Regions from separate parts of the Vibrio metoecus genome, predicted to be linked through region 2. Evidence: riboswitches for the same ligand, from Rfam matches in the RefSeq annotation. Region 2 holds a riboswitch; each other region holds the start of a gene.

Region 1 (7,468 bases), on a different replicon from region 2:
GACGAATCGCGTACGCAAGTGGCGCATGTGCTGTACAACTTGCGTCAGCAGACCGAAAAGCCGAAAGGAGCCAACTACTGTTTGTCAGACTATGTCGCTCCGAAAGAGAGCGGTAAGCGCGATTGGATTGGCGCGTTTGCGGTGACAGGTGGCATTGGTGAGCGAGCATTGGCCGATGCTTATAAAGCACAAGGTGATGATTACAATGCGATCATGATCCAAGCGGTGGCCGATCGTTTGGCGGAAGCCTTTGCGGAATATCTGCATGAAAAAATGCGTAAAGAGATTTGGGGCTACGCGAGCGATGAAAATCTCTCAAATGATGAGCTGATCCGAGAGCGTTATCAGGGGATTCGACCAGCACCGGGTTATCCTGCCTGTCCAGAGCACACCGAAAAAGCGACCTTGTGGCAGATGCTGAATGTTGAAGAGACCATCGGCATGTCACTGACCACTAGCTATGCGATGTGGCCGGGCGCTTCGGTATCCGGTTGGTATTTCTCGCATCCTGATTCTCGCTATTTTGCGGTCGCGCAGATCCAGCAAGATCAGCTGCACAGCTACGCTGAGCGTAAAGGTTGGAGTTTGCAAGAAGCCGAAAAATGGCTAGCGCCGAACCTCGATGCTTAATCAGTAAAACAGTAATCCACAATAACAAGAGGCCACATGATGTGGCCTCTTAGTTTTTATCTCGTGAGTTTGAGTTTTATTCTTGCTCAAACAGCTCTTTATGCAGTTTCTGCACCGCTTGCTTAGAGACAGATTCATGCAGCAAGAAGCAGAGGTTATGCGCGCTGGCGCCATAGCAAATCATACGGAGGTTGTAATCTTCCAATACGCTGAATACTTGTTTTGCGTAGCCGCGGCTCTCTTTCATCTTGTTGCCGATCAGAGCAATCAAACACAGGTTGTATTCGACTTCTACCGTACACAGCTCTTCCAACTCGGTGCGCACCGCTTCAGGCAATTCTGGTGCACCACCTGAGGTATCGGTTTTATCCAGTGTCAGTGACACGCTGATTTCTGATGTGGTGATGAGATCGACCGAAATTTTATGCTTGGCGAGAATTTCGAACACTTTGGCGAGGAAACCGTAAGCATGGAACATCTGCGCGCTACGCAGTGTCACCATGGTTTGATTACAGCGTAGTGCAAGTGCGCGATACAGTGGCGCGCTTTCGACTTGTTTACGGATCCAAGTGCCGCCTTTTTCTGGTTCTTTTGAAGAACCAACAAACACCGGAATGCCATGACGCACGGCTGGAAGCAATGTGGATGGATGCAGTATTTTGGCACCAAAATTGGCCATTTCTGAGGCTTCGCTAAAGCTTATCTCAGGAATCGGCGCTGCTTTTGGCGCGATACGTGGATCGGTACTGTAGATCCCCGGCACGTCTGTCCAAATTTCCAAGCCACAAGCTTGCACGGCTTCGGCAATCAAAGCTGCTGAATAATCACTGCCACCGCGGCCTAAGGTCGTTGTATTGCCTTGGGCATCAGAGCCGATAAAGCCTTGAGTCACCACCACATACTGTTCACACAATGGAACCAGTTTTTCTTTGGCCAACTGAGCGATTTCTGCCAGTTGTGGCTCGGCACGACCGTAGTGGTCATCCGTACGTAGCACTTCGCGGATATCAAAACGTACCGCATCAACACCACGCTCACGCATCAGTTGAGCCAAGATATAAGTAGAAATCAGCTCACCGCACGCCACTAAGTGGTCGGTCAATTTCTTGCTCGATTGAAATGAGGCGGCTTCTGCAGCACTCGCCACAGAATCTAGCACGGCTTTGACTTCTTTTTCGACGCGTGTCGGATCGGCGAGCTGGTCGATAATCACATAATGGATATCAGCCAGTTGTTGCAAAATCGCTTGGCGACGTTCCGCTGAGGCCACGCCATTGGCGAGTTCGACCAATAAATTGGTCACCCCAGAGCAGGCGCTGCTGACTACTAAGCGTGTTTGTGGATTGTTTTCGATAATGGCCGAACAACGGCTCATGGCTTCAAAGTTGGCGACACTAGTACCACCAAATTTGGCGACGTTAAATGTGCTCACGGCAATTCTCCCAGACTTCCTGAAAAACGAGTTGTTGGTAACCCAACGTCCAATGTTGTGAAGAGAGTGTTTTTTAATAGAGCAAAATAGAGGAGTGACTATAGAAAGATTTCCCTCAGAAGCTCTTCATCAGATTCGAGCTGATGACAGTTGAAGGGATTCAGCCCATTCAACCGATAAACCAAAGCCGCAACTTTAATTCACCTCGGCACTACTCCCCCTGAATGTTCTGTTTTGGAGTTGAGGCTCCACAAAACATCTGCCTGGGCAGTGCTCCTCTTCTGCTAGATAGCTCACACATTGAACGGTGTTGGTGAAATCTTGTCAACGACAAAATGTTCCAAAAGTGCAAATAAAAATGACATTAGTGTGACAAGGATTAACACTCTGGACATAGGTCGAATTGTTGCTGCAACTTAATTGCATTACTCTGATGGTTCTGGTCGCCACAACAAGGAGTCGTTATGACAATTCGCAGTTTTATCCCCCCGCATCGGATTTTGATGGGTCCCGGGCCTTCTGATATTTCTCCGCAAGTGTTACAAGCGCTAAGTCGCCCCACAGTCGGTCATCTTGATCCTCTGTTTATCGGCATGATGGATGAGCTAAAACAGCTGTTGAAATATGCTTTCCAAACTGAAAATGAATTCACCATTGCAGTATCTGCGCCGGGCAGTGCAGGGATGGAAGCCTGTTTTGTTAACCTCATCGAGCCGGGCGATAAAGTGATTGTATGTCGCAATGGCGTGTTTGGTGAGCGGATGCGCGATAACGCTGTGCGTTGTGGGGCCGAAGTTGTGGTGGTTGATGATGAATGGGGTTGCCCAATCAGCGTTGAACAAGTGCAAGCCGCGATAGATGAGCATCCGGATGCGAAAATACTGGCTTTTGTACAAGCAGAAACGTCAACCGGAGCCTTAAGTGATGCGCAAGCGTTAGGTGCTCTAGCGAAGCAGCATGGTTTGTTGACGATTGTTGATGCGGTGACCTCGCTCGGCGGCGTTCCCCTGCTGGTGGATGAGTGGCAACTGGATGCGGTGTATTCTGGCAGCCAAAAATGTCTCTCTTGTGTGCCGGGTTTGGCTCCGTTGACGTTTTCACCTCGTGCAATTGAGAAGATTCAATCACGAAAAGCACCGATTCAAAGCTGGTTCCTTGATCAGAGCTTGGTATTAGGTTATTGGAGTGGGGCGGGTAAGCGCAGCTATCACCACACCGCACCAGTCAATAGCTTGTACGCTCTGCACGAAGCACTATTGCTGTTGCAACAAGAAGGGCTAGAGCAAGCGTGGCAGCGCCATCGTGTGATGCACGGCAAGCTCAAACAAGGCTTAGAGCAACTGGGCTTTAAGTTTGTGGTAGCTGAGCCGTATCGTTTGCCGCAGTTGAACGCGATTTATGTTCCGGAAGGCATTGATGAAGCGAAAGTGCGTAGTCACCTGCTCAATGAATACAATTTGGAAATTGGTGCAGGGCTCGGGGCATTAGCTGGCAAAGCGTGGCGGATTGGCGTAATGGGCTACGGTGCGCGCTCGGAAAACATTGCGTTATGTTTACGTGCACTGGAAGAGTCACTGCGTTAATGCAAAGCGGTGTGAAATAGAAATCAGGGTGGCTTAGGCCACCCTGATTTCTATTTGAGATTAGGGGGTTACGGCAGAAGGGGCTTGTTCTGCGCCGGATGCCGTACTTGTCGCCTTGATGGGCGCTTGATATTGAACGGTGCTGAAGTCCTGATTGGGGAACAGAAATTCCGCTTCAGTGCGAATTTGCTGCGCGCGACTCGCATCGCCCAAGCCTTGGTAGGCTAAAATTAGGTTGGTATAGAAGGCTGGGCGTGGCTTGTGTTGAATCACCTGCAATGACCAATCCACATACGGTTGGATCAGTTCTGCTTTTTGTTCATACAGTCCGAGTTCTAGGTAGGTGCTGTAGATGTCCCAATCAAATCGATCTTGCCATACCAAGGGATTGGTAACTTGTTTGAGTAATTCGGGATCTCTCGGCTTCGATTTCTCAAACTGAGTGAGTACATAATTGGTGTGTAAAGCTGTGCCCATATACAAACTGGTCACAATCGGTAATACCAAACTGGTAATACGTAGTAGGGATTTACTCAGCCCACTGAAACGGACGATGCGATAACGTGCAACCCGCTGATCGACCCAGTAGATCAAAATAATAAAAGTGATCCAGTGAATGGCTGAGTGGTAAAACGGATACTCCAATTGAGCATGCAACGTGATAGGAACGAATAGCGCCAGCATGGCTAAACGTGTACCTCGTTTGGCGGCATAGATGCGCAAAGCGCAGAAGCAAGCGGCAAGTAAAATTCCCAACACGGGCAGTAAACCGCCTTCAACCCCCCAGTACAAGATCTCATTATGCGGATGATCCATCGCCGTAAGTCCAGCGGGATAGGTGTTATTCAACTGATGTTGACGAGCGGTATAAAGTAAATATTGCGCTTCAAATTTACCGTAGCCATAACCGGTAAAGGGTTTCTCGATGATCATGTCAACCGCTTGTGGAAAAGTGTAGCGGCGTGGGCTTTCGAGATCGGCTTTATTGGCCACAAACCCAGAGGTTTCTTGACTATACATCGCTGCAAATCCGGCGCAGACACCAATCACAATGGCTAACAACCAGAGGCTAAAGCGTTGGCGTGATGCAAATCGACGAAGATATGGCGCAACGAGAATAATGCTAAGTAAGCTGGCTATCCATCCTGTGCGTGACGCAAGCACCACCAAAAGAGGGGCGGTAAGCAGTGGAGTGAGATAAAGAAGGCCAATTTTACTTAAGGGAGAATCATATTTTTCTGGTTGTCTTGCCAGTAAATAACCAGAAAGCACTAATCCAGTGGCAAGAAAACTTGCCATGACATTCGGTTGTTGAAAAATACCATAAGGACGGTTGGCGAGGGTGTCATACCCAAACGGATTTCCCGGTTCTAACCAAAAATATTGGATAAGACCAATAATGGCCTCGATTACTGTGGCCAGCAGAATGAACCACAATAAACGTTGTTTATGTTTATTGCTAAACCGAAATTGTTGCAACATCACAAACAAGCTGAACCCTGCCCACAAGCCAATCAATCGACTTGTCGCATTGAGCCAATCTGCATTCGCATACACCAGTGGTAGGGTCAGCAAAGTACAACTGATCCAAAGACCAATGGTGAGTTTTGAATAACGCAGGGCTTGATTATTGGCAAGCTGATACAGACCCACTGCAAGTGTGATGCTCAGGGCGATCCACGTGGTATTGTTAAAGGAGAGAGCGAGCCCAGCTCCGCCTGGGTTGGGCATGAAGAAATGCATAGCAACGAGGTACAAAATTGCTAATGAGAAAAGAAATGGTTTATTGAGAGGAATGCTCGGCGCGTGAGGCTCTAACCGGGTTCCACTTAATAGCAACGTTGCCATGCAGCTCACCTTAAAAAAACGAAACCAGCGCAGAGTTCGCTGGTTTCGATACTTTAGCCTTTTTTTCTAATTCAACAAAGGCTTGAGGAAGCGTGCTGTGTGTGAAGCTTCGATCTGCGCCACATCTTCTGGAGTTCCCTCTGCAATAATAAGGCCGCCACCTTGACCACCTTCTGGGCCTAAGTCGATGATCCAGTCTGCAGTTTTGATCACATCCAAGTTATGTTCGATCACCACGACCGTGTTGCCATGATTACGTAGGCGATGCAGTACAGTAAGCAGTTGTTGAATATCGTGGAAGTGTAGCCCTGTGGTTGGCTCATCCAAAATATACAAGGTTTTGCCGGTATCGCGTTTGGAAAGCTCGCGCGCTAGTTTCACCCGCTGCGCTTCACCACCGGAGAGGGTTGTTGCGGATTGACCGAGACGAACATAAGACAGCCCGACATCCATCAGTGTTTGCAGTTTACGCGCAATCACTGGAACTGGGTCAAAGAATGCTCGCGCATCTTCTACGGTCATCTCAAGCACTTCATCAATGGTGCGACCTTTGTAACGAACTTCCAGTGTCTCACGGTTATAGCGCTTGCCTTTACAGACATCACACGGAACATACACATCCGGTAAGAAGTGCATTTCAACTTTGATCACACCATCACCTTGACATGCTTCACAGCGCCCACCACGCACGTTGAAGCTAAAGCGACCTGGCTGATAACCACGAGAGCGTGACTCTTGCGTTCCGGCAAATAATTCACGGATCGGGGTAAAGATGCCCGTGTAAGTCGCGGGGTTGGAACGTGGGGTGCGCCCAATTGGGCTCTGATCAATATCGATCACTTTGTCAAAGTGCTCTAGGCCTTGGATCGCACGATAAGGTGCTGGCGTGGCGGTCGTGGCACCATTGAGTGCGGTATGTGCGATCTTAAAGAAGGTGTCATTGATCAGGGTTGATTTACCGGAGCCCGAAACGCCTGTCACACAGGTAAACAGACCGACAGGGATCGATAAATCGACATTCTTCAGGTTATTCCCTACCGCGCCTTTCAGTTCAACGGTTTTGTTCTTATCGCGTGGTGTTCGCTCAGTCGGTACGGCAATTTTTTTCACACCACTGAGATACTGGCCAGTTAATGAGTTCGGGTTGGCAATGATTTCATCGACATTACCTTCGGCAACTACCATGCCGCCGTGCACTCCTGCACCTGGGCCGATGTCGATCACATGATCCGCCATACGAATCGCATCTTCATCATGCTCAACCACTAAAACGGTATTACCGAGATTGCGTAAGTGGGTCAGGGTTTGCAGCAAACGTTCGTTGTCACGTTGGTGGAGACCGATCGAGGGTTCATCAAGGACATACATCACTCCAACTAACCCTGCACCGATCTGGCTTGCTAATCGAATGCGCTGTGCTTCACCACCGGAGAGGGTTTCGGCGCTGCGTGACAAGTTTAAGTAGTTGAGGCCCACATTGACCAAAAATTGCAGGCGATCATTGATCTCTTTCATCACTTTTTCAGCGATTTGTGCACGTTGGCCTTCGAGTTTCAGCTCTTGGAAAAACGTCAGCGCATCGGCAATACTCAGCTCAACAATGGTCGGCAGCGCAGTATCATTGATAAACACATTGCGCGCTTCAATTTTCAAACGTGTGCCATCACAGCTACCACAAGGTTTGTTGGAGATGTATTTCGCGAGATCTTCACGCACAGAATTGGATTCAGTATCGCGATAACGGCGCTCTAGATTATGCAAAATGCCTTCAAAAGCATGTTTTTTGAGGCGGATATCTCCGCGATCATTGATGTACTTAAATTCAATCTCGGTACGACCAGAGCCGTGTAGGATGATGTCCTGAATCTTTTTACTCAGCTTATTGAAGGGCGTGTGCAGGTCAAAGTCGTAGTGCTCAGCCAGCGCAGTCAGCATCTGGAAATAATAAAAGTTCTTTTGATCCCAGCCACGAATT
Region 2 (7,468 bases):
CCCAAGCTTGTAGTCCTTGGCGATGACAACGCACTGTATTATCTTTTGCCCAAACTGTATAACGAGCCGATCTCGATTGTGTTTCTCGGCATTAACTCAAATCCAAGAGAGTTGCTGGACGAGTATTCGGGGATTGCTCAAGTGACGGGAATTTTAGAACAGCCTCTGTTTGTAAAAAATATGGCAGAGATTGGCCGTTTATTACCGCAAGATAAGCATCGCGTGCTGGTTTTATTCGACTCGGGTAATACTTCAAAAATTGCTTTGGAGTATATGCAAAGTCAATATGCGCTGATCAAGAAAAACCTAGGGTTGGATGTGGAAATCCGAGCGATTGAGAAAGAAGTGCAGTGGCACGATGCCATTGAACAAGCCCCTCAACAAGGTTATGGCGCGGTTATCGTCGGCTTATATCAGACTCTGATTGATGATACAGGGCGTCATATCCCTGCGGAAAATATCCTCAGTTGGACCAATCAACATTCTCGGTTACCTTTATTTGGATTTTGGGATTTCTCCGTCGGTAAAGGTAAAGCCGCGGGTGGGGTCGTATTATTTGGATTAGAGCAAGGTGAAATGGCTGCTGAACTGGTGACCCGTATTCTAGATAAGCAAGAACCTGCCAAATACATTCCGATCCAGATTAACCGCCAAGGGAGAGGCGTTTATCAACCTGAAGAGTTTGCACGCTGGGGTCTAACTCCGCCGAAGGACTGGTGGCCAATCAAGGATTGATTCGCTCAGAAAAAAACACCGCCCTATGGGGCGGTGTGAAAAAATTAGGCTTCAACCGGTTCTTGTTGCCAGCGTTTTTGGCGTAGGTTAAAGGCACAAAACAGCACAAACCACACACTGCTGGCCGCTAAACCTGCCCAAACGGAATGCAGTAAACCCATCGCTAGATAACCGAGCAACGCACCCATCGCGGCACTGATGGCGTACGGAAGTTGAGTGACCACGTGATCAATATGGTGGCTACCTGCACCGGTTGCAGAAAGGATACTGGTGCTGGAAATCGGTGAGGCGTGATCTCCAAACACTGCGCCTGCTAATACAGCAGAGAGGGTTGGTAGCATCAAACTGATGTCTGACGCTGCAGCGATATCGCCCGCGAGTGGCAGCATAATGCCGAAAGTACCCCAACTGGTGCCTGTGGCAAAGGCCATCAAACAAGAGAGTACGAACACTAAAGCCGGCAGCAGTTCAACCGGTAGGTTACCTTGCGTTAGTGACGCGAGGTAAATGCCAGTTTGTAGATCGCGCACCACACCGCCAATGGTCCAGGCAAACAGCAAAATGATGATCGCTGGCATCATGGCCATTACGCCTTTTGGTGCGGTTGATAACCATGTTTGCGCAGACAGTTTTAAGCGCAGTGACAGAACAATCGAGACCGCCAAGCTACACAGTGCGGCGTAAACCAGCGACTGAGCCACATTGGTGTTTTCCAAAGCGCCAATCAAAGAGAAAGCTTCACCTTTGGTCGTTAATACGGCGTTGCCGGTTTGGATCATGAAAATCAAGGTGGTGATGGTCAGTACCGCGATGGGCAAAACCATATCAATCATGGTGCCGCGTGCGGTTTCTCCGCCTTCCATATCTAAGCCCGCAGGGCGGCCTTTGCTTTCATCCCACAATTTACCTTCACGAGCCCATGCTTCATGTTGGCGCATTGGGCCAATATCCATCGGCAGGAAAATGACTGCGAGCACCATAAGCAAAGTAAATACTGCGTACAGGTTCATCGGGATCATCTGTACAAACGCTGAAATCGCACTGATATCTGTCATTTCGTGGGCGGCTAAAATTCCGCCAATCAGGGCGATGATATAAGCACCCCAAGAGGAAATCGGTGTAATTACACAGACAGGTGCAGCGGTAGAGTCGAGCAAATAGGCGAGTTTCGCGCGCGAGATTTGAAAGCGATCCGTCACTGGGCGGCAAATCGCACCCACAGACAAGCTATGGAAAAAATCATCGATGAAAAAGGCAAATACCATTAACCCTGTCAGCGCTTTTGCACTGCGGCGATCTTTACATTTACGTTCAGCCCATACTGCAAAAGCGCGTGTTGCGCCTGATGCGGTCATTAAACTGATCAACCCACCTAGTAGTAGCATGAACACCAACATGTTGATGTTATCGCTGTTGGCAGCACCATTTGACCAGAACAAGCCGCTGATCTTACCGAACAGGTATTGCAATGTGTTTAGAGGAGAGAAATGGTTAAGCATGATAGCGCCAGCGAAAATGCCTGCGCCTAAAGAGAGTAACACTCGGCGGGTCGTAATCGCGAGCAGCACCGCCAGTAGCGGTGGGATGACCGAATAAATCGAGTCAGAATAAACGGCTAAATTCATGGATCTCACATCACCTTTTCAGGTGGAGATCTACCAGCAGGATAAAAAACACATTTCAGCGAAATAACACTTCTTATCCTTCAAGGTAGCGCTCCATAGACAACAAACTATGGCAGTCCGACATTTGTTCAATGCTGGCCCAGCGAACGTTGATGACGCAACGATCACTTCGGCGCTGTACCCTTTAACCAGTCATCATCGGGGTCAACCTACGACTGGCGACTCATGAACAGCGCGCCTCTACTTAAAGGAACGTGTACCACTTTGAGTGATTCACTCAAAAACTGTGACACACAACGTATATTACTGCCTTTTCAGGTGACGACAAGATTTAATTTCCCCATTTCTGCAGCGAAATTGATCTCATCCGGTATATTCGCGAAGCAGCGAGAGCTTTCTCTCTTTAGATGGCGATCGGCATTTCATCTGAAGGCGGCTGTTTGGTGTAAACGCGTTTTAGCCCCCACAGTGCCACGACCGACATCAGTAACATGATGGTACCGAGTGGCAGTTGATCTGACGCAGGGAACATCGCGGCAAACAGTGTTGCGAGACCCGCACCTAAGTTTTGCATGCCACCTAAGATTGCCCCGCCAGTCCCTGCATGATAAGGGAAAGGAGAGAGTGCGCCTGTGGTTGCGGCTGGGAATAAAATGCCCGCACCAAGGAAGTAAATCGTAGCGCCACCAATTAAGGACCATGCGGTTGTCATGCCAAGCAGGCCGGGCAACATAATCACCAGAGAACCGGTGAGGATTGCGATCAAACCGACACGCATGGCGGCTTTTTCACGCCAGTGACGAGCAATCAAGTTAGAAAGCCACGCGCCCGCTAAGTAGCCAGGAATTGGCAATACAAACAGCAAACTCACGGTGGTTGCAGGCAAGCCAAGTACACCACCGAGTAACACGCCGGCAGCTGCCTCAAAAACCGCAAGACCTGCAAAAGTGGCAACAAGGCAAATTAAGTAACCTTGGAAGCGGCGATCGGATAACACGTAGTGATAGCTGCGCAATACCGGTTCTTTCTTACGCGCAGCCTTAGGTAGCGTTTCCACCATGCTGGTCATCATGGTAATCACGACCGCAATCGCAAACAGAGACAAGAACAAATAACTTGAACGCCAGCCAAAACTTTCCGTTAGGTAGCCGCCTAAGACGGGGGCGACCAAAGGTGAGAAGATAAGGCACATGCTAATTAAGCTGTTCACTTTATGTAATTCAGCTCCGTCAAAGCAGTCACGAGAGAGTGTGCGGGACATCGCACCGCCACAACCAATCCCAAGGCCTTGCACAAAGCTACCAATCAAAAACCAAGAATATTGATGTGCAAAAAGGGCAATCAGTGAACCGAGGACATAAATGATTAACCCAGCAATGATGATGGGCTTACGACCAATGCGATCCGACAGCGTACCGTAAACGAATTGTGACAAACCATAAGGAATAAGATAGCAAGCCATCACCGCCTGTAGTGCAGCCGGTGAAACCAAAAATTCTTGTGCCATGTACCCAATAGAAGGCACGTACATGGTTTGGGTTGCTTGACCCACAGCAGCCAGAATAGCGATAAAAAAGGTCAGTTTTGCGACAGAAAGCGAGGCAGACATCGTTATCTCCAGATAAAAACAATATCTTATTAAAATCAGCTAATGAAAAATCGTTAGAGAGCACTGCTCTCGGCGCGAGATAGTATTGCTGTACCCCTTATCTATCAATCGATTCTTGCTTTTTTGTTCACGATAAATATCTATAGATTGGATTATTTTTTCTAATGGTTTTTTTGCTTGTTTTACAACTTGAATCTAAAGCAAGAGCAGACTATTATTGTGGTAAATGAGAATTAATATCACTTTGTGAGGCGATTATGGACATGGTGTTATTGCTTGCTGCGCTGCTTTTTATTGGGCTGCTTGGCTATAAATTGAAATTACCTTATCAGCTCACGATGGGAGCGGTGCTGCTAACGGTTGCGTTGGTTGGTTTAGAACACATCAATGCGTTACCGGTATTGGTGATCTTGTATTTTATGGCTCCCGCTATACTGGCGATCAAACCTCCCAAATGGCAAGGTGCCTTGTTCTGTTTGGGTATTGTATTACCGCAACTGGTGCAAATGGTAATGATGGTTTAACGATGACCATGGGTTGAGTTCAGCAGTGAATCACACTGTTTACTATTGAGCTCAACCACTTCTTTCTCCTCTGAACAGACTCGGTTCTTCCCCATTTTTTTCGAATGATAGAGCGAAATATCTGCTCGTTTAAACCACTGTTCCGGAGTATCGGTGCGCCGCACTTCTGCTAACCCAGCACTGATAGTGACTTCGGCATGCCTAGGGTAGTGTGCCTGTTGAATTCGGCATCCAATGTGGCTGATGACCATCAAGGCCTCATTCAGTGTGGTGTTTTCAAACAGCAGTAGAAACTCATCGCCGCCTAATCGAAACAGTAAATCTAATTCGCGGCTGTGAGTGTTAATAATCTCGACCAGCTGCGTGATGACTTTGTCACCAGTGTCATGGCCATAGAGATCATTAATTGTTTTGAAATGATCTACATCGATGACGGCAATAACTGAATATTGATGACTCATCTGGCAGAGTTGAATGTTTTTACGCAAAAAACTCTCAAGTTGGTGGCGATTCAGGCTGCCAGTCAATGCGTCACGGGTTGATAGATAGAACAATTCTGCGTGCAGTTTACGAATGGCATCCACAACCACATACATGATGGCAGCGCAGGCGCTGATCGCAAGGCTAAAGCGTAAAGTGACTTCTGAAGTTTGATGCGGAATCAAAGCCCATATGCTAGATGGAATAATGATGAAAATCGTCAGTAAGTTGTCTTTGGGCGGGAGTAAAAAAGCAATCGAAATGATCACCGGGAAAAGCCAGTAACTCGCCAAAGTGCCAAAGATGTGGATCGCCATAACTACAATGATAACGACTAAAGAGAGTGGAAGCCGAAAGCCCCATGGCGTTTTTTTCTGGTGGTAGATTGCGGAGATTTCAAACAACAATGTGCATTGAAATACGATGATCAAACCGCCTAAAACGATCTGATGAATCATCAGATTTTTCATTGCCAAAGGGAAAAAAACCAAACTGGAAATTGAGGCGATGAAAAGTGATACTCGACGCTGGTAGTAGATATTTAATAGCTCTGAACCAGTAAAAGCAGAAGTTTGGTTTGGTTTTTTCATCACGTTCACCCTCTGCTCTTTTTGTAAGGCTACGAAGAGATGAGTCAGAAAGCAAAGTCAGTGGTGTCGCAAAAATGAGGATAGGTTCACCTATCCTCATTGAGTGCTATTCTTAGAGAGGAAATTCTGCCATTTGAGTGGCAAGAATTTGCTGCGCAATATAGCGGTGTGTTGCCGTGGTGGGATGGGTGACCTCCCAGAACACGAAACGGTCGGAGCCTTGGGCTGCACACTCAGCAGAAAGTGAATGGGAAAGTAAATAGTCGGCGGCTGAGCTACGTCGAATATCCAAACACGGTGAATTCGCATTTGCAAAACCATGTTGTTGAGGATCACTGGTCATGCTTTCGAACAACGCATGTGCATCAAACAGTGCAATACGAATCCCCTGCATTTGGTAGTAACGGGCTTGTTCACGGATAAACGCGTTCATACCGATGATTTTGTTACGTACCGTTTCAATCTGCTCTTGAGTCGAATATTGAAATTGTGGCGCACGCGTTGCGTCTGGTAACGTGAGCAAAACAATGTTCTCGGCTCCCGCATCCACCAAGCGAATCAACGCAGAACTGTAATCGGCTTTAACGTCAGCGAGGGAGCGGTTGTAGTTCATGAAATCATTCAAGCCAAATTCCAAGGTAAATAAACTGTTTTCCGGTTGGTAATGCTTTGCCAGCTGCATGTATGTTAGGTATGAGCTGACTTGCTCGTAAACCCCAGTCAGAGCGATGTATTGGTTACGTCCTGCGGCTCCCCCCACAGCCCAGTTATAAACGGGGATGTTTAACCCTTGCGCCAAATATTCCGTCCAGACAAAACCGTTTGAGAAATGGCCCAGAAACCACGATGACGGATTTGGGAAACGCCATTGAGAGGCATTAAAAATGTTGCCTGTATCGGAAAGGCTATCACCAAAGACAATCACCTTATTGATCTTGTTTGGCTGCACTGAAGAATCATTGCTCCAGATGGTGTGATTGTATGAGAGTCGGGTATCTGCGGAAAAATAAGTCACATCGGCAGTTTCGTGTGTGACACCAAGTGTTTCATAGCAACGTTGTTTAATGGTGTCTGGCTGAACATCGGTATAAAACATGTTTTTATGACTGATGCTTGACCACCAATAGCCGTTGATTGTGTAGTAACCCCCTTTGTTATTTTTTGCCCACTCCCAGGTGGTGTATGGGTCATCATGTGTGGCGGCAGGACGATACCAACACCGAACGTAGGTGTAGGTTTGTTTGCCTTGAACCTGTTCCACTTGAGCGCGGCTCATCAGTGGCATTTCAGTTGCTGTCCACGGGTCAGTAGCGGCGGAAGCAGAGAGGCTGGTTAAACCAGCGATTAAGGTGAAGAGCGCTGTTCTCATTGTTTATCTTCTTATGGGTAGAATAGACAGATTGACGATCTGGTCAGATCTGTTTGTATTGTGAATGAGACATTCATCAGGTCAATGAAAACTGGCCAACCGTTTCTCTAGCTTGGAAGTAAGATCAATAGTTGTTTACTAAAGCGTCAATAGCGGTTTTTACGAAGAATATGTTGAAGTAGAGTTTTGACGTAACAATAGAAAACAATATTTCATGTTGATTTTCATAAATTAATTCAGACTAAATTAGTTCAAATTAAATTAGAGTGATTCTAATGTGAAAATATTAGCAATGATTATTTTAGGGATTAATTATTTTACAATAAATAAAAAGTTTCTTGGTATGAATTTGTGATCTGCTGTGAGTTTTTTATTTTGCAGTATTTTACATTTAGAAATATCAGTGATATTTCAGTAAGTATGCAGTGGTAATAAATATATAGAAACATATCTTGTGAAAAATAATATTTTTATCGACCACTGTTCAATGGAGCTGCATTCAGCTACTTAGCACCATCGGCACATGCAACACATCA
Region 3 (7,468 bases), on a different replicon from region 2:
AGAAAATATTTGCCAGTGCATCTGCATTAGTGATCACCGCTTATTTAGTTCGCTGTAAAGAAGGCGACCCGATGCCAGAAGCGACAATGCGCGCCATTGAATATGCCAAAAAATACGATGTTCCTGTGGTATTAACTCTAGGAACCAAATTTGTTATTCAGGATGATCCTAAATTCTGGCAAGATTTTTTACGTGATCATGTTACTGTCGTTGCAATGAATGAAGATGAAGCATTGGCGTTAACTGGAGAGAGTGACCCTCTAGCGGCTTCTGATAAAACCTTGGATTGGGTTGACTTAGTGTTATGTACTGCAGGCCCAGTTGGTTTATTTATGGCCGGATATACAGAAGAATCAGCCAAGCGCGAAACCTCACTTCCATTATTACCTGGTTCGGTTGCGGAATTTAATCGCTATGAATTTAGCCGCCCTGCACGTAAAGACAGCTGTATAAACCCGATTCGTGTTTATTCACATATTTCACCGTACATGGGTGGGCCAGAGAAGATAAAAAATACCAATGGTGCGGGTGATGCAGCATTATCGGCCTTGTTACACGATATGGCTGCCAATAAATACCACAAAGAAAATGTACCTAACTCAAGTAAGCATCAACATGAGTTTTTAACCTATTCCTCTTTTTCTCAAGTGTGTAAATATTCAAATCGCGCCAGTTATGAGGTATTGGCTCAACATTCTCCACGTCTTTCTCGTGGTCTTCCCGAGCGGGAAGATAGCCTTGAAGAAGCTTATTGGGAAAGATAAAGATAATAAAAAGGCTCCTTTGGGAGCCTTTTTCATATTCGTTTGAAACGCTTAATTAAAGAGCAAACTCTTCGAGAGATTTACCTTCGTCGAGTGCTTTTTGAATGGCAGAAGGAGTACGGCCTTGACCTGTCCAAGTCTTTTCTTCACCGTTGGTGTCGATGTACTTGTATTTTGCAGGACGAGGAGCACGTTTGCCTTTTGCTTTCGTTTTTGTTTCACCAGATAGCGCAGAAATAAGCGCTTCTAGATCAATACCATCTTTAGCAATTTGCTCTGCAATCGCGGCTAATTTCGCTTCTTGTTCTGCACGAGCAGCAATTTCTTCTGCTTCGGCTTCTTTACGCTCTTCAACAACTGTAGTGAATTTATCTAAAGCTTCTTCAAGTTGCTCAATAGTCAGTTCGCGTGCATAAGCACGTAGGCTACGAATATTTAATAAAGTCTTAGTGATTTCCGACATTACCATTTCCTGTTCACAATTTGGATAACGAGTTAATACTAAACCTAGCTTATTATACTGACAAGTTTTCGCTGCAAATATTAAGTCAAAATAGTAAGAAAGTAAAAATATAAAGTTTATTTATATTGGTATTTCCTAGTTTTTGGAAAATTTACACAAGGCATATAAAAGTAACTGCAGAAAACGTATCACACAGATAAATAATATTAGACCGATATATCAAGGTGTGAGAATTTTTTATGAAATAGGTATCAATAGTATGGTTGATTTGTGAGCTGTGCCACTTGTTTTTCTCACCTATACCTAGTTGCATTGATATTTTTGTTAAGTAAAATGTTTCTTACCTAATGCGAAAAGCGGGCTGAACTTGAACCAAATGAATTGGAATAGTGAGCTACGAGGTTTTCGCCGTAGAGGAGCGATTACGAAGAGTATCCACAATTAGGGTGATGCCTATGAGTTGTGAAGAAAGGCGTTGTCGCCGAAGTCAGTTTGCCCATCAAAGCAACTGGCTGGGGTTACATCAAATAGGTGTAACACTGCCATAGTCTATATTGTTGTTAAACTATGGAGCGCTACTGTAGGGTTGGGTGAAGTGTTCGCTTCCCTTTCGCTTAGTTCAACATAAATTAAGTTGACATGAAGTCACTTAGTTTGTCTGCAGTAGATCTCTAACCATTTTTTACTGGTTTAGGAAGATCATGAATTTAATCGATTTTGCTTCTTCGCCTTTCTCAGTTGTGCCACCTCTTGTGGCTTTGAGTCTGGCTATCATTACTCGCCGCGTATTACTTTCTCTCGGTGTGGGTATTTTCTTAGGTGCTTTATTGTTGGCCGACTATTCTGTTGGTCAAGCGTTGCAATATATTGCCACTCAAGTCGGTAGTGTGTTTGTAAAAGACGGGGCAATCAATGCTTGGAATATGAGTATTGTTGGCTTTTTACTGTTACTGGGCATGATGACTGCGCTACTGACATTGTCGGGCGGCACTCGCGCTTTTGCTCAGTGGGCACAGGTTCGAGTCAAAAGTAAACGAGGTTCGAAATTACTGGCAGCATTCTTAGGCGTATTCATTTTTGTTGACGATTATTTTAATAGCCTTGCTGTTGGTTCTATCGCCCGTCCGGTGACGGATCGCTTTTACGTTTCGCGTGCTAAGTTAGCCTATATTCTTGATTCCACGGCGGCACCGATGTGTGTGGTGATGCCCGCTTCAAGCTGGGGCGCGTATATCATGACCATTATCGGCGGTATTTTGGTTTCGCATGGTATTGAAGATTACTCCGCACTAGGTGCTTATCTACGCTTAGTGCCGATGAACTTCTACGCAATCTTTGCGTTGCTGATGGTATTTGCGGTGGTATGGTTCCAGATGGATATCGGCCAGATGCGCAAACATGAAATTGCTGCCTCTCAAGGTCGTGGTTTTGAAGAAGATCCAAGTACCGATGCGAAAGAAGCGCATGAGCTGAATGAAGAACTCGACATCCACGAAAGTGAAGGTGGTACTGTTTTAGATTTGGTTCTACCTATCGTCTTCCTTGTTGTTGCGACGATTAGCGCAATGATTTGGACTGGCGCGAGCGCATTAGCAGAAAGCGGTCAATCCTTTAATATTTTGGGGGCGTTTGAAAATACCAATGTAGGTACCTCATTGGTTTATGGCGGATTAGTTGGTCTGGCGATGGCCTTTGTCACCGTATTTCGTCAAAAATTGCCAACAGTTGAAATCGCAAAAACGTTGTGGACTGGCGCTAAATCGATGTTTGGTGCGATTCTGATCCTGATTTTTGCGTGGACGATTGGCTCTGTGATTGGTGACATGAAGACGGGGACTTACCTTTCATCATTAGTACAAGGGAATATTGGCCCACATTGGTTACCGGTCATTTTGTTCATCTTGTCAGGCGCAATGGCGTTTTCCACCGGCACATCATGGGGTACTTTTGGCATTATGCTGCCGATTGCCGGAGATATGGCGGGAGCCACCGATATTGCGCTGATGCTACCTATGCTCGGTGCGGTGCTTGCAGGTTCCGTTTTTGGTGACCACTGCTCACCGATTTCCGATACCACCATCCTGTCATCGACAGGCGCGCGTTGCCACCATATTGATCACGTCTCTACTCAGCTGCCATATGCGTTAGCCGTTGCTTTGGTTTCTGCATTGGGCTACGTAGTGTTAGGTATGTTTGGCTCACTGTGGTTAGCATTAGGTGCAACTTCTGTGGCTTTTGTGGCAGTGTGCTTTATCTTTGCTTTGCTTTCTAAGGCGAAAGTCAGTAAGCAAGTCTCCGCATAATTCATCGCGTGATCGATATATAGAAAAGAGGCCATTTGGCCTCTTTTTTCGGCTCAAACAAGGTGTCATGAAAAAATAACCAGAAAAGTATCAATTTGTGGTTGAAAAAAAAACTCAGCTTGGTTAGTGTGAAGGCAGTTATCAAAAAGATAGAAAGTAACTAAGTATGCGTAATTTCGTAATGAACATTCATCACCATCATCATCCCTAAGGTGTCTTTCGGGAGATGTACGCATACCCGGGGGACAGGAATCTCCCGGAGTTGAAATCAGAGCCACAAAAAGATTCTAACCCTCGGGAGACCAAACTCCCGAGGGTTTTTCGTTTTAAGCTTTGAAAAAATCATTAAATTCAACAAATTGCAAAGGAATAATGAGATGCAAACACAACGACTAAGAATCGCGGTACAGAAAAAAGGCCGCCTGAGCCAAGAGTGCCAAGAACTGCTGAAAAAATGTGGTGTGAAATTCAACATCATGGGCGAGCGCTTGGTGGTTCATTCACTGAATATGCCGATTGATCTGTTGTTGGTGCGTGACGATGATATTCCAGGACTGATCATGGATGGGGTGGTGGATTTGGGTTTTGTTGGTGAAAACGTGCTTGAAGAAACACGTTTAGATCGCCTAGCACTCAACCAACGTAACGAATTTATCACTCTTCGTCGTATGGACTTTGGTGGTTGCCGTCTGTCGATCGCGATCGAAAAAGATGCTGAGTATCGTGGCCCGCAAGATCTGAATGGTAAGCGTATTGCCACCACTTATCCGCAACTGCTCAAAGCTTACATGGATCGTCAAGGTGTGGATTTCAGCACCTGTATGTTGACGGGTTCGGTTGAAGTTGCCCCACGTGCGGGGTTAGCCGATGCGATTGCGGATCTGGTCTCCACTGGCGCAACCTTGGAAGCCAACGGTCTTAAAGAAGCGGAAGTGATCTTCGAATCCAAGGCCACTCTCATTCAACGCCCAGGGGCTTTTGCTGAAGATAAAGCGGCACTGATCGATAAGCTCCTCACTCGTATGCACGGCGTACAACAAGCCAAAGAATCCAAATACATCATGCTGCACGCACCGGTTGAGAAGCTGGCTCAAATCAAAACCTTGTTGCCCGGTGCGGAAGACCCAACAGTGCTCCCCTTGTCTGCCGACAAATCCAAAGTCGCGGTACACATGGTGAGCTCAGAAAATCTATTCTGGGAAACCATGGAGCAGCTCAAAGCTCTCGGTGCTAGCTCAATTCTGGTGTTACCGATTGAAAAAATGATGGAGTAAGGCGATGAGAACCGTGGTTTGGCAATCGTTGAGTGAAGCTCAGCAAGAATCGATTTTAGAACGTCCTGCGATTACGGAAGGAGCAAACATCACTGCCGCAGTTGCGCAGGTGATTGCGAAAGTGCGCAGTGAGGGTGATGCTGCCCTGTTTGAATTAACCGAAAAATTTGATCGCGTAAAACCCGCCTCACTGCGCGTATCTCGCGAAGAGATGGATGCCGCCGCTGCACGTTTGTCGGAAACGATGAAACAGGCACTAGAGCAGGCATACAACAACATCAGCAAATTCCACAAGGCGCAAAAAGCGCAGCCAATCAAAGTGGAAACCATGCCCGGAGTGGTGTGTGAGCAAGTGACTCGCCCGATCAATAAAGTGGGTCTGTATATTCCGGGTGGAAGCGCACCGCTACCATCAACCGTGCTAATGCTCGGTGTGCCTGCTCAAATCGCAGGTTGCCGTAAAGTCGTGCTCTGCTCACCACCGCCAATCGCTGATGAAATTCTCTACGTCGCTAAGCTGTGTAACATCGATGAGGTGTACAACTTAGGCGGCGGCCAAGCGATTGCTGCTATGGCCTATGGCACGGAAACGGTCACTAAAGTTGACAAAATCTTTGGCCCCGGTAACGCCTATGTGACAGAAGCAAAACGCCAAGTGAGTAACGATTTCCGCGGCGCAGCGATTGATATGCCAGCGGGCCCATCTGAAGTGTTGGTGATTGCCGATGAAACGGCGGATGCTGATTTTATCGCCGCCGATCTACTCAGTCAGGCAGAGCACGGCCCTGATTCTCAGGTGGTCCTGGTCACACCATCACCAGTGTTGGCCGATCAAGTGACTGATGCGGTACAACAGCAGCTTAAAGTGCTTTCGCGCGCCAGCATTGCTGAAAAAGCTTTGGCTTCCAGTCTGATTATTATTGCTGAATCACTCACCCAAGCGGTGTCCATTTCTAACTACTATGGCCCTGAGCACTTGATTGTGCAGACGCGCAACCCACGTGAACTGGTTCCACTGCTCGATAACGCAGGCTCCATTTTCCTTGGCGACTGGTCACCCGAATCGGTAGGTGATTACGCTTCTGGTACCAACCATGTGCTGCCAACTTACGGTTACACCCGCACCTATTCTAGCTTAGGTTTGGCCGATTTCAGCAAACGCATGACAGTGCAAGAACTGACCGCTGATGGTTTGCAATTGCTCGCGCCCACCGTAGTCACGATGGCAGAAGCGGAAGGGTTAGACGCGCATAAACGTGCGGTTACGATTCGAGTAGAAAAATTACAGAAGGCTCAATAAATTATGGAAAAACTGGCTCGTCAACAAATTCAGGCGTTAACCCCATACCTTTCTGCGCGTCGTATTGGTGGTAGTGGTGATGTTTGGCTCAATGCCAACGAATCGCCTTTCAATAACGAATACAAAACCGATTTTGCGCGCCTTAATCGTTACAGTGATTGCCAACCTAAGGCGATGATCCAAGCCTACGCCAATTACGCTGGAGTACAGCCGGAGCAAGTGCTGACTTCGCGCGGCGCGGATGAAGGGATTGAGCTTCTGATCCGTGCGTTTTGCGAACCCAATCAGGACGCGATTCTGTTTTGCCCTCCAACCTATGGCATGTACGCGATCAGTGCAGAAACCTTTGGTGTTGAGCGTAAAAAAGTGCCGTTGACTACTGATTGGCAACTCGATTTACCGAGCATCGAAGCCAATCTGGATCGCGTCAAATTGGTGTTTGTGTGTAGTCCAAACAACCCGACTGGAAACTTGGTCAAACGTGCCGACATCATCAAACTGCTGGAGATGACCCAAGATCGCGCGATTGTGGTGATGGATGAAGCCTACATCGATTTCTGCCCAGAGGCATCGACGGTTGATTTGCTCGCCCAATATCCGAACTTGGCGATTCTACGCACACTCTCTAAAGCTTTTGCTTTGGCGGGACTACGCTGTGGCTTCACGCTTGCCAATGCTGAACTCATCAATGTGTTGCTCAAAGTGATCGCGCCTTATCCGGTGCCGGTGCCGGTTGCCGAAATCGCGGTGCAAGCCTTATCACCTGCAGGTCTCGCGCGCGCCAAATACCAAGTATTGGATCTCGGCGCGAATCGAGCTTACCTACAAGTGGGGCTCTCTATGGTTCCGGGTGTGCAGGTCTTTGAAGGTTGGGGTAACTATCTATTAGTGAAATTCCCTGATGGCAATGCGCTATTTAAAGCAGCGTGGGAGCACGGCATTATTCTGCGTAACTCGCCGATTGAAAATTGTGTGCGTATCAGTGTTGGCAATCGCGAAGAGTGTGAAAAAACCGTCGCGTTTATTCGCAACTACTACCAGTAATTTTGTTTACAGCAGCTCGCAGCGCGGGCTGCTGATGAAAAGGACATTCTTGTGAGCAAACAACAAAAAATTCTTTTTATCGACCGCGACGGCACCTTAATTGTTGAGCCGCCAGTGGATTTTCAAGTCGACCGTTTGGACAAACTCAAACTTGAGCCTTATGTGATCCCAAGCCTGCTCAAGCTACAAGAGGCGGGCTATCGCTTAGTGATGGTAACTAATCAGGATGGTTTAGGCACTTCAAGCTACCCGCAAGCGGATTTCGATGCGCCGCATAACATGATGATGGACATTTTTGAATCGCAAGGCGTTAAGTTTGA

What was found. A riboswitch is a leader RNA that binds a small molecule or an ion and turns the genes downstream of it on or off. The one in region 2 is predicted to bind lysine.
Region 1: it holds a riboswitch for lysine, as region 2 does, so the genes downstream of both, lysC (lysine-sensitive aspartokinase 3) here and EPB59_RS15530 (Na+/H+ antiporter NhaC family protein) in region 2, are expected to answer to the same signal.
Region 3: it holds a riboswitch for lysine, as region 2 does, so the genes downstream of both, EPB59_RS07335 (Na+/H+ antiporter NhaC family protein) here and EPB59_RS15530 (Na+/H+ antiporter NhaC family protein) in region 2, are expected to answer to the same signal.

The regions. Positions count from the first base shown of each region.
Region 1 is NZ_CP035686.1:2,387,209-2,394,676, reverse strand. Features, by position in the region: gene metH (methionine synthase) at 1-630, shown strand, start outside; gene lysC (lysine-sensitive aspartokinase 3) at 707-2,062, opposite strand; lysine riboswitch at 2,174-2,351, opposite strand; gene EPB59_RS10840 (pyridoxal-phosphate-dependent aminotransferase family protein) at 2,527-3,645, shown strand; gene EPB59_RS10835 (PglL family O-oligosaccharyltransferase) at 3,706-5,493, opposite strand; gene uvrA (excinuclease ABC subunit UvrA) at 5,560-7,468, opposite strand, start outside.
Region 2 is NZ_CP035687.1:434,933-442,400, reverse strand. Features, by position in the region: gene EPB59_RS15535 (ABC transporter substrate-binding protein) at 1-735, shown strand, start outside; gene EPB59_RS15530 (Na+/H+ antiporter NhaC family protein) at 780-2,360, opposite strand; lysine riboswitch at 2,439-2,611, opposite strand; gene emrD (multidrug efflux MFS transporter EmrD) at 2,764-3,969, opposite strand; gene EPB59_RS15520 (hypothetical protein) at 4,233-4,493, shown strand; gene EPB59_RS15515 (GGDEF domain-containing protein) at 4,490-5,563, opposite strand; gene EPB59_RS15510 (SGNH/GDSL hydrolase family protein) at 5,676-6,932, opposite strand.
Region 3 is NZ_CP035686.1:1,624,474-1,631,941, reverse strand. Features, by position in the region: gene EPB59_RS07345 (inosine/guanosine kinase) at 1-764, shown strand, start outside; gene EPB59_RS07340 (H-NS family nucleoid-associated regulatory protein) at 820-1,227, opposite strand; lysine riboswitch at 1,631-1,813, shown strand; gene EPB59_RS07335 (Na+/H+ antiporter NhaC family protein) at 1,929-3,530, shown strand; His leader region at 3,720-3,852, shown strand; gene hisG (ATP phosphoribosyltransferase) at 3,908-4,804, shown strand; gene hisD (histidinol dehydrogenase) at 4,809-6,104, shown strand; gene hisC (histidinol-phosphate transaminase) at 6,108-7,148, shown strand; gene hisB (bifunctional histidinol-phosphatase/imidazoleglycerol-phosphate dehydratase HisB) at 7,200-7,468, shown strand, end outside.